DNA from 2 places in the Delftia sp. S65 genome. Region 2 is predicted to be linked to the other one. Evidence: predicted binding sites of a transcription regulator. Region 2 holds the regulator's gene; the other holds the start of a gene.
What was found. The regulator NrdR, encoded in region 2, represses ribonucleotide reductase genes. The targets are predictions, from matches to a motif close to CACNANATNTNGTG.

Region 1 (5,787 bases), on a different contig from region 2:
ATGACGGCCTACGGCTCCGCCGAGAACGCCGTCGAGGCCCTGCGCTCAGGCGCCTTCGACTACCTGACGAAGCCCGTGGACCTCAAGCAGTTCCGCCTGGTCGTGGCCTCGGCCGCCCAGGGCGTGGGCGGTGTGCCGGCCCCGGGCGTGATGCCGGCGCGCAGCCCTTCGGCCGCTCCCGCCGCCAGCCCGGTGCTCAACGGCAGCGGCGCACTGGACGCCATGGTGGGCGAGTCGCCCGCCATGCAGGCCGTCAAGCAGCGCATTGCCAAGGTGGCGCGCGGCATGGCGCCGGTGCTGGTGCATGGCGAGTCGGGCACGGGCAAGGAGCTGGTGGCCCGCGCGCTGCATGCCTGCAGCCAGCGCGCCCATGGCCCCATGGTGGCCGTGAACTGCGGCGCCATTCCCGAAAACCTGCTGGAGGCCGAGTTCTTCGGCGCGCGCAAGGGCTCCTATACCGGCGCCACCCAGGACCGCGACGGCTACTTCCAGGCGGCGCGCGGCGGCACCTTGTTCCTGGACGAGATCGGCGACCTGCCCCTGGCCATGCAGGCCAAGCTGCTGCGCGCCATCCAGGAGCGCCGCGTGCGCCCCCTGGGCTCCGCACAGGAGGAAGCGGCCGATGTACGCATCGTCAGCGCCACCCACCGTGACCTGGCTGCCGATGTGCAGCAGGGGCGCTTCCGGCAGGACCTGTACTACCGCCTCAATGTCATCGAGGTGCTGCTGCCCCCGCTGCGTGAGCGCCGCGAAGACCTGCCTGCCCTGTGCCGCGCCCTGCTGGCACGGCTGTCGCAGGAATCCGGTCTGCCCATGCCCGAGATCGACGAGCGTTCAGTGCAGCAGATCGCCCGCCTGCCCCTGCCCGGCAATGTTCGTGAACTGGAGAACCTGCTGCACCGCGCCATCACGCTGGGCGAGGACGGGCCGCTGCGCATAGATCCCGAGATGCAGCTGCCCTGCGGCACGCCGCCCGCACCGCCCGCACCACCCGCATCCGCCTCGCCCTCTTCTTCGCTCTCGCCTTCGCGCCCCCTGCCGCCAAGCGGCCCGCTATCGCCAGAGCCAGCCGATGCCGACCTGCCCCGTGACCTGCAGGCCTGGCTGGACGAGCGCGAGCGCGGCATCCTGGTGCAGGCGCTGCAGGAAAACGGCTTCAACCGCACGGCCACCGCCGCGCGCCTGGGCCTGAGCCTGCGCCAGATCCGCTACCGCATCGACCGGCTGAACATCGCCCTGCCCGGCGATGCCAGCGCGGAGACGGACGGAGGCGGCCATGGCGAGTCCTGATCCGCAGCCGCAAGCCACCCAGGCCCCGGCCTGGACCTGGCAAGGCGGCTGGCTGCAGCAGGCCCGCCACCTGCCCTCGCCCAACTTTGGCGAGCGCCCGGCCCAGGCGCTGGTCGATCTGGTCGTCGTGCACTCCATCAGCCTGCCCCCCGGCGAGTACGGCACGGGTGCGGTCCAGCAACTGTTCACCAACCAGCTCGACTGGGACGCTCATCCTTACTACCAGGGGATACGCGGCCTGGAGGTGTCGGCGCATTTCTTCATCACGCGCCAGGGCGAGGTCTGGCAGTTTGTGGACTGCGACGCGCGCGCCTGGCATGCAGGCGCTTCCTGCTGGCGGGGCCGCGACCGCTGCAACGACGACTCCATCGGCATAGAACTCGAAGGCCTGGAGGGCCTGCGGTTCGAGCCGGCCCAGTACGCGGCGCTCGATGCCCTGTGCAACGCCATCGCGGCGCGCTACCCCGTGGCCCATCTCGCAGGCCATGAGCACATCGCGCCGGGCCGCAAATGCGATCCGGGCGCAGGCTTCGACTGGCACCGGCTGCGCGGGCTGCTGGCCCATCACCCAGCCACGGCGAACTGGCAGCTGCCGCCGGGCGCGGGCCAGCCCTCCACGTAAGCGCACACCCTCATCGCAGGCACCGCCAGGTCTTGCGCAAAATCCCGCTTGTCCACAGGCAGAGGACAAAGGCTGTGTCAATCCAGAAAGCAACCGATGTGGCGCGCCAGGCGCATGCACCGGCTGCCTGATCATTTTTTACAAATTCACGCATGTGTCGCAGCCCCACTGTCCATGGGGCTTTCAGCGGTCCGACCGGCGCAGGGCCAAGGCTGCCGCGGCTTGCGGCGGACCATCGCCCGCAAGCCACGGCGCAGCGGGCCTTTGCTGCTATTGGCTTGTAGGTTGCGCACCCGTTTGGCGCAGCGCAAACAGCGGTTTTCCGGCTGTGAGTACCCCGTGTACATGAGACGGCGATACACTACAGGTAGTGCCCAGAAGCACGCTGGACACCATATCTAGTGTTCACAAGCTGTGCACACCCTGTGAAAACGGTGTGTACATCCGACCCCGATTCCATCTCCCAGCAAGCCTGCCCCAAGTGCAGGTCCGCGTCCGTTCTATCCACAAACACCCGTTGAGGAAACTCATGCAAGAAGCACTGAATTCTTTGGCTCCCGCTGCGCACGGTGATGCTGCCAATCCTTCCTCCGCCCATCACCTGTCCGTGCAGGACGGCTACCAGATCATCCGCCGCAGCGGCGATGTGGTGCCCTTCACGCCGCAAAAGATCGCCGTCGCGCTGACCAAGGCCTTCCTGGCCGTGCGCGGCGCCCAGGGCGCGGCCTCCGCCAGCGTGCGCGAGACCGTGGATGAGCTGACCCAGGCCGTGGTTCGCGCACTGCTGCGCTCGCGTCCGGGCGGCGGCACCTTCCATATTGAAGATGTGCAGGACCAGGTCGAACTGGGCCTGATGCGCGGCGGCCACCACGACGTGGCACGCGCCTACGTGCTGTACCGCGACCGCCGCAACCAGGAACGTGCCGAGCAAAAGAAGGCCGCCGAGGCCGCAGCGGTTGCCGCCGCAGCACCGGCGCCCGTGCTGCATGTGACCGACAACGGCCAGCGCGTGCCGCTGGACCAGGCCCGCCTGCTGGCGCTGATCGAGGCGTCCTGCCGCAACCTCAACGCCGATATCCAGGCCGCCCCCATCGTCGCCGAGACGCTGCGCAACCTGTACGACGGCGTGCCGATCGAAGAAGTCTTCAAGGCCTCCATCCTGGCCGCTCGCACGCTGATCGAGAAAGACCCCGACTACACCTACGTCACCGCCCGCCTGCTGCTGCACACGATCGTGCGCGAGGTCATGGGCCGTGACGTGCACCCGGCCGACATCCAGGCGGCCTACGCAGAGTACTTCCCCGGCTTCATCCGCAAGGGCGTGGACAACGAGCTGCTCAACCCCGAGCTGCTGAACTACGACCTGCCCCGCCTGGCTGCCGCCATCAAGGCCGAGCGCGACGAGCAGTTCGACTACCTGGGCCTGCAGACCCTGTACGACCGCTACTTCCTGCACGTGCGCAAGACGCGCATCGAGCTGCCCCAGTCCTTCTTCATGCGCGTGGCCATGGGCCTGGCGCTGCAGGAAGAGGACCGCAATGCACGCGCCATCGAGTTCTACGAGCTGCTGTCGTCCTTCGACTTCATGAGCAGCACGCCCACGCTGTTCAACAGCGGCACGCTGCGCTCGCAGCTGTCTTCCTGCTACCTGACCACGGTGCCCGACGATCTGGACGGCATCTATGAGTCCATCAAGGAAAACGCCCTGCTGTCCAAGTTCGCCGGCGGACTGGGCAACGACTGGACGCGCGTGCGCGCCCTGGGTTCGCGCATCAAGGGCACGAACGGCGAGTCGCAGGGCGTGGTGCCCTTCCTCAAGGTGGTCAACGACACGGCCGTGGCCGTGAACCAGGGCGGCAAGCGCAAGGGCGCCGTCTGCACCTACCTGGAGACCTGGCACCTGGACATCGAGGAATTCCTCGAACTGCGCAAGAACACCGGCGACGACCGCCGCCGCACGCACGACATGAACACGGCGAACTGGATTCCCGACCTGTTCATGAAGCGCGTCATGGAAAAGGGCCACTGGACCCTGTTCTCGCCCTCCGATGTCGGCGACCTGCACGACCTCTTCGGCGCCGCCTTCGAGCACGCCTACAAGGCCTACGAAACCAAGGCCGACAACGGCGAACTCAAGCTGTTCAAGCGCATCCCGGCCATGGACCTGTGGCGCAAGATGCTGTCCATGCTGTTCGAGACCGGCCACCCCTGGGTCACCTTCAAGGACCCCTGCAACGTGCGCTCGCCCCAGCAGCACGCCGGCGTGGTGCACTCGTCCAACCTGTGCACCGAGATCACGCTGAACACCAGCGACACCGAGACCGCCGTCTGCAACCTGGGCTCGGTCAACCTGGCGCGCCACATCGTCGATGGCGCCATCGACCACGGCAAGCTGCGCAAGACCATCACCACGGCCATGCGCATGCTGGACAACGTGATCGACATCAACTACTACGCCGTGCAGAAGGCCAAGGACTCCAACCTGCGCCACCGCCCGGTGGGCCTGGGCCTGATGGGCTTCCAGGATGCGCTCTATGAAATGCGCATCGCCTACGCCAGCGACGCGGCCGTGGAGTTCGCCGACCAGTCGATGGAAGCCATCTGCTACTACGCCTACTGGGCCTCCACCGAGCTGGCCAAGGAACGCGGCCAGTACTCCAGCTACAAGGGCTCGCTGTGGGACCAGGGCATCCTGCCGCTGGACACGCTGAACCTGCTGGAGAAGGCACGCGGCGGCTATGTGGAAGTGGACCGCTCCTCGCGCCTGGACTGGGATGCCCTGCGCGCCAAGATCGGCCAGCACGGCATGCGCAACTCCAACTGCGTGGCCATCGCGCCCACGGCGACCATCTCCAACATCGTCGGCGTCGATGCCTCCATCGAGCCCTCGTTCGGCAACCTGTCGGTCAAGTCCAACCTGTCCGGCGAGTTCACCGTCATCAACCAGTACCTGGTGCGTGACCTGAAGCGCCTGGGCCTGTGGGACGACGTGATGGTCATGGACCTCAAGCACTTCGACGGCTCGCTGCGCCCCATCGACCGCGTGCCCCAGGACGTCAAGAGCCTGTACGCCACCGCCTTCGAGGTCGAGCCCACCTGGCTGGTCGAGGCCGCTGCGCGCCGCCAGAAGTGGATCGACCAGGCCCAGAGCCTGAACATCTACATGGCCGGTGCATCGGGCAAGAAGCTGGACGACACCTACAAGCTGGCCTGGCTGCGCGGTCTGAAGACCACCTACTACCTGCGCACCACCAGCGCCACCAACATCGAGAAGTCCACGGTGCAAAGCCGCGTGCTCAACGCCGTGCCCTCGGCCGCCGCCGCACAGCCTGCCGCCGTGAACACCTCCAGCGCCCTGGAAGCCGCGGCAGCCGCCGCGCGCGCCCAGGCACCGGCGACGGACATCAAGTTCTGCGCCATCGACGATCCCGGCTGCGAAGCCTGCCAGTAAGCCGCGCAGCGCGGGGCCTCGCCACGGCGCAGGCCCCGCGCCCTGCCCGCCAGCCAGCGCCATGCGCAGGATCTTCGCCATGGACCTTGGGCCTGCTCAACACGCCAGGCCACCCATGGTCCTACATTGACCGGAGCAGAAAGAGAGGACTCTTTCGCACCGAATGAACTGAACATATGCCCCAGGGCATGCCGGAGAAAATTGCAATGCTGACCTTTGACGACGACGCCACCCTCTCGAACACGCCCAGCGGCGCGGAGGCTGCGCCGAGCACCACACACAAGCGCGTGAATGCCGCCGACAAGCGCATCATCAATGCCAAGACCGACGTCAATCAGCTGGTGCCGTTCAAGTACAAGTGGGCCTGGGAAAAGTATCTGGCCACCTGCGCCAACCACTGGATGCCGCAGGAAGTGAACATGAA
Region 2 (5,787 bases):
GCGGTTGCCCTTGATGTCGAAACTGAACACCGAGCCCGCGCCGCGCGGCAGCAGCTTCTTTGCCAGTTGGTGCGAGGGATGGGTCTCCAGCAGCGGGTGGCCCACGCGGCCCACCAGCGGATGGCTGGCCAGGAATTGCACCACCTTCTCGGTATTGCGGATGTGGCGCTCCATGCGCAGCGGCAGCGTCTCTATGCCCTGCAGGATCAGCCAGGCCGTGTGCGGGCTCATGCAGGCGCCGAAGTCGCGCAGGCCTTCGCGGCGGGCGCGCAGCAGGAAGGCGCCGGTGCTGCTTTCCTCGCTGAACACCATGTTGTGGAAGCCGTCGTAGGGCTCGGTCAGCTCGGGGAAGCGCCCCGATTTTTCCCAGTCGAAGCTGCCGCCATCCACCACGATGCCGCCGACCACGGTGCCGTGGCCCGACAGGAACTTGGTGGCCGAGTGGTAGACGATGTCCGCGCCATGCTCCAGCGGCTTCATCAGCCAGGGCGAGGTCAGCGTGGAGTCCACCAGCAGCGGCACGCCGGCCTCATGTGCGATGGCGCTGATGGTGGGAATGTCGAGCACGTCCAGGCCCGGGTTGCCCACCGTCTCGCCGAAGAACAGCTTGGTGTTGGGGCGCACCGCGGCGCGCCAGCCGTCGATGTCGCCGGGCTTGACGAAGGTGGTTTCTATGCCGAAGCGCGCCAGCGTGTAGTGAAGCAGGTTCTGCGAGCCGCCGTACAGCGCCGTGCTGGCCACGATGTGGCTGCCCGCGCCCATGAGCGTGGCCACCGACAGGTGCAGCGCCGCCTGGCCGCTGGCCACGGCGATGGCGCCCACGCCGCCTTCCAGGGCCGAGACGCGCTGCTCCAGCACGGCATTCGTGGGATTGGAGATGCGGCTGTAGACGTGCCCTGGGCGCTCCAGGTTGAACAGCGAGGCCGCATGGTCGCTGGACTCGAACACGAACGAGGTCGTGAGGTGGATGGGCGTCGCGCGCGCTCCGGTGGCGGGGTCGGGCTGTGCGCCCGCGTGCAGCGCCAGGGTGTCAAAGCCGGGGTCCGAGTAGCCGGGCATTCCTGTCTCCATGGTTGTCAAGGCAAGCGGGCATTGTGGGCTATATTTCCTGTCAGACACGGGCTTGCCGCAACCACGGCGACACAGACAAATTTGGAGATACGGCATGAAAGTAAGTGACATCCTGCGCGTCAAGGGCAACACCCTCTACACGGTGTCGCCGGACGAAAGCCTGGCCAGCGCGGTGCAGGTGATGTCGGAGCGCGATATCGGCTCCCTCGTGGTCATGGAGCATGGCGACGTGGTCGGCATGCTGACCTTCCGCGAAGTGATCCAGGGCTTCGTCAAGCACGGCGGGGTGGGCGAGACGCTGGTGCGCTCGGCCATGGATGACGCTCCCATGACCTGCACCATGGAAACCGACATGGATGAGGTGCGCCGCATGATGCTGGACCGCCACGCACGCTACATGCCGGTGATGGACAAGCGCATGCTCATGGGCGTGATCAGCCTGTACGACGTGGCCAAGGCCGTGGTGGACAGCCAGAACTTCGAGAACCGCATGCTCAAGGCCTACATCCGCGACTGGCCCGAGGGCGAGCGCCAGGGCGCGGACTGATCGTCGGGGCGATATCGACCTTTCGACCATTCGACCGTTTCACCTTGGGCAGCAAGGCCTCCGAACGCAAAATGCGGCGGAGGCCTTTGTCTTTGCGCGCAGGACGCAAAGCAGACAGTCGCGTGAACAGCGAATGGATGGGCCGCAGGACCTGTCAGTGCACGCGGCGGCGTTTGGGCTTGAGCAAGGCGCTGGGCGGCACGTCATAGGCCTGTCTGAAGACGCGGCTGAAGTGCGAGAAGCTGGTGAAGCCACAGGCCAGCGCCACATCGGTCACGCGCCGCGCATTGTCTGCCCGAAGCAGCAGGTGCGCCTGGGCCAGCCGTTCGTTCCAGAGCCAGCGGCTAGGGGTCAGGCCTTCGGTGGCAAACAGCCGCGCCAGGCTGCGCAGCGACATGCCCATGTCCTGGGCTACCTGCAAGGGCTTGAGCTCGGGGTCGTCGAGCCGGGCCCGCATGTACTGCTTGGCCTGGGCAAGCCTGTTGCGGGTTCTGAAATCGCCAGGGCTGGACGATGTCAGCAGCACATTCAGCAGCGAGGGGCGAAGGTCCTGCTCCTCGTCCTTGTGCTGAAGGCCTGGCGATGCCGGTGGAGTGCTGCGCGCAGGGTCGCTGTGATCCTGGCTTTGCGTTGAGTCGTAAGAGGCCTGCATTTCACGAACCTCCCGCAGTTTGCGGCTGGTGCCTGTGTGGTGATCCGCAGGCGGTTGAAAAAGGGTAGATTGCAATTTTAACTATGAATATTTGCAATCTGATAGTTATATTTGTTATCGCCGGGCGATGGCTGCCTGCGCAATGCACCGCCGCCGCAGGCACGGCGCTTGCGGGCTACCCGGGCATAATCGTCGGCCTATGAGCGGCAACACCTTCGGCACCCTATTCACTGTCACCAACTTCGGCGAATCGCATGGCCCTGCCATAGGCTGCGTCATCGACGGCTGTCCGCCCGGCATGGCGCTGAACGAAGCGGATATCCAGCAAGAACTGGATCGCCGCCGCCCCGGCACCAGCAAGTTCGTGACCCAGCGCAACGAGCCCGATGCGGTGGAAATCCTCTCGGGCGTCTACGAAGGCCGCACCACGGGCACGCCGATCGCGCTGCTGATCCGCAATACCGACCAGCGCAGCAAGGACTACTCCAACATTGCGCAGAGCTTTCGTCCCGGCCATGCCGACTACACCTACTTCCAGAAATACGGCATCCGTGATCCGCGCGGCGGCGGCCGTTCCTCGGCACGGCTGACGGCCCCCACGGTGGCCGCTGGTGCCGTGGCCAGGAAGTGGCTCAAGGAAAAGTTCGGCACCGAGTTCCGCGCCTGCATGACCCAGGTGGGCGAGCTGTCGCTGCCCTTCGAGAGCTGGGAGCATGTGCGCAACAACCCCTTCTTTGCGCCGGTGGCCGATGTGTCCCAATACGAGGAATACATGGATGCGCTGCGCAAGTCGGGCGACTCCTGCGGCGCGGCGCTGCGCGTGCAGGCCAGCGGCATGCCGGTGGGCCTGGGCCAGCCGCTGTATGACCGCCTGGATGCCGACGTCGCCTACGCCATGATGGGCCTGAACGCGGTCAAGGCCGTGGAGATCGGTGCCGGCTTCGACAGCGTGGTCCAGCGCGGCACCACGCACGGCGACTCGCTGAGTCCCGAAGGCTTTCGCAGCAACAACGCCGGTGGCATCGTCGGCGGCATCAGCACGGGTCAGGATCTGGAAGTGCGCATAGGCATCAAGCCCACCAGTTCCATCATCACGCCGCGCGAATCCATCGACGTGCAGGGCCAGAGCACCGAGGTCATCACCAAGGGTCGCCACGACCCCTGCGTCGGCATCCGCGCAGCGCCCATCGCCGAGGCGCTGCTGGCCCTGGTGGTGATGGACCATGCGCTGCGCCACCGCGCACAGTGCGGTGACGTGGATTCGGGCCTGGCTCCCATCCCTGCCGCCGCGCCCTGAAAGCACTGCCAGGCCACCAAAGAAAAAGCCGCCCAAGGGCGGCTTTCTTGCGTCCTGCCGGCCTGATCAGCCGGGATTGCGCACCTCATCCATGACGTTCTTGAAATCGTCCACATCCTCGAAGCTGCGGTAGACGCTGGCGTAGCGGATGTAGCCGACCTTGTCGAGCAGCTTGAGCTCGCGCATCACCATCTCGCCCAGGCGGCTGGAGAGCACTTCGCGCTCGCCCAGGTTGCGCAGCCGCTCCTCGATGCGCTCGATGGCGGCATCGATCTGCTCTGTGCTCACGGGGCGCTTGCGCAGCGCGATCTTGAACGAGCCCAGCAGCTTGGCGCGCTCGTACTCGATGCGCCGCCCGTCCTTCTTGACGATGGCGGGAAAGCTGACCTCGGGCCGCTCGTAGGTGGTGAAGCGCTTGTCGCAGCCGCCGCACTGGCGGCGGCGGCGGATGAAGCCCCCATCCTCGGCCTCACGGGTCTCCACGACCTGGGTGTCCGGATGGCTGCAGAACGGGCACTTCATGGCAGGCCTCTATGCGTGCAACTCAGGCGCCGTAGACCGGGAAGCGGGCCGTCAGCTCGGCCACCTGGGCGCGCACGCGGGCCAGGTTGGCTTCGTCGGCGGGGTTCTCCAGCACGTCGGCCAGCAGGTTGGCTGTCAGGCGGGCTTCCTCTTCCTTGAAGCCGCGCGTGGTCATGGCGGGCGTGCCCACGCGGATGCCGCTGGTCACCATCGGCTTTTCGGGATCGTTGGGGATGGAGTTCTTGTTGATCGTCATGTGGGCGGCGCCCAGCGCGGCTTCGGCCGCCTTGCCGGTGATGCCCTTGGCGCGCAGGTCCACCAGCATGACGTGGCTTTCCGTGCGGCCGGAGACGATGCGCAGACCGCGTGCCGTCAGCGTTTCCGCGACAACCTTGGCGTTCTTCACGACCTGTTCCTGGTAGGTCTTGAACTCGGGCGACAGCGCTTCCTTGAAGGCCACGGCCTTGCCGGCAATGACATGCATCAGCGGGCCGCCTTGCAGGCCGGGGAAGATGGCGCTGTTGATGGCCTTCTCGTGCTCGGCCTTCATCAGGATCACGCCGCCGCGCGGGCCGCGCAGGCTCTTGTGCGTGGTGGTGGTGACCACGTCGGCATGGGGCACGGGGTTGGGGTACACGCCTGCGGCGATCAGGCCGGCATAGTGGGCCATGTCCACCCAGAAGATGGCGCCGACTTCCCGGGCGATCTTGGCGAAGCGCTCGAAGTCGATGGCCAGGGCGTAGGCAGATGCGCCGGCCACGATGATGCGGGGCTTGTGCTCGCGCGCCAGCGCTTCCATCTTGTCGTAGTCGATGGCTTCTTCGGCGTTCAGGCCGTAGGAGACCACGTTGAACCACTTGCCCGACATGTTCAGCGGCATGCCGTGCGTCAGGTGACCGCCTTCGGCCAGGCTCATGCCCATGATGGTGTCGCCGGGCTTGGCAAAGGCCATCAGCACGGCCTGGTTGGCCTGGGAGCCGGAGTTGGGCTGCACGTTGGCAGCTTCGGCGCCGAACAGCTTCTTGACGCGGTCGATGGCGAGCTGCTCGACCACATCGACGTTCTCGCAGCCGCCGTAGTAGCGCTTGCCCGGATAGCCTTCGGCGTACTTGTTGGTGAGCTGGGAGCCCTGGGCTTCCATCACGGCAGGCGAGCAATAGTTCTCGCTGGCGATCAGCTCGATATGTTCTTGTTGACGCAGGTTCTCGGCCTGGATGGCGGCAAAGACTTCGGCGTCGACCTTCTCGACGGTATTGGTGCGTTGAAACATGGCAGTCCTGTGAACTTGAAATTCCCTTGAGGCCAAGGGCTGCCCAGGCGAACGGCGGAACACTCCAGATCCCGCGTGCGCATGGAGGCTGGGCGGTACGCTCCCCGGTGGTTCACAGAAGGTGGTCCTTCTCGGGCCTTCTGCTGGTTTCCACGTCAGCGGCAGCGGTGCGTGAAGCGGCTGCGCCTATCGCCAGTTGCGTACCCCGCTAGTGTAGCTGAGCCGGTGGCGCCGAAGACCTGGCAGGGGCGTTGCAGAAGGCGTTTGCGTGAGCCAACTGCAGTTGGATCGGGCATGAAAAAAGCTGGCCTTGGCCAGCTGTGCGTTCACTATGCCGGGAAGTAGGCTACAGCGCCGGCTCCTGGGACTGAAGGGCCACCTGCTCGGAGCGGGCAGAGGTGTTGCTCGAGCTGACCGGCACGGCTGCA

Region 1: a site for NrdR is predicted at 2,303-2,316, ahead of IAE24_RS09825 (ribonucleoside-diphosphate reductase subunit alpha). Genes of this name have one in related genera too.

The regions. Positions count from the first base shown of each region.
Region 1 is NZ_JACVUR010000008.1:77,983-83,769, forward strand. Features, by position in the region: gene IAE24_RS09815 (sigma-54-dependent transcriptional regulator) at 1-1,290, shown strand, start outside; gene ampD (1,6-anhydro-N-acetylmuramyl-L-alanine amidase AmpD) at 1,277-1,912, shown strand; gene IAE24_RS09825 (ribonucleoside-diphosphate reductase subunit alpha) at 2,442-5,363, shown strand; gene IAE24_RS09830 (ribonucleotide-diphosphate reductase subunit beta) at 5,570-5,787, shown strand, end outside.
Region 2 is NZ_JACVUR010000001.1:8,370-14,156, reverse strand. Features, by position in the region: gene IAE24_RS00045 (O-acetylhomoserine aminocarboxypropyltransferase) at 1-1,059, opposite strand, end outside; gene IAE24_RS00040 (CBS domain-containing protein) at 1,166-1,618, shown strand; gene IAE24_RS00035 (helix-turn-helix domain-containing protein) at 1,773-2,270, opposite strand; gene aroC (chorismate synthase) at 2,470-3,567, shown strand; gene nrdR (transcriptional regulator NrdR) at 3,634-4,089, opposite strand; gene glyA (serine hydroxymethyltransferase) at 4,112-5,359, opposite strand; ZMP/ZTP riboswitch at 5,394-5,569, opposite strand; gene IAE24_RS00015 (lytic transglycosylase domain-containing protein) at 5,706-5,787, opposite strand, start outside.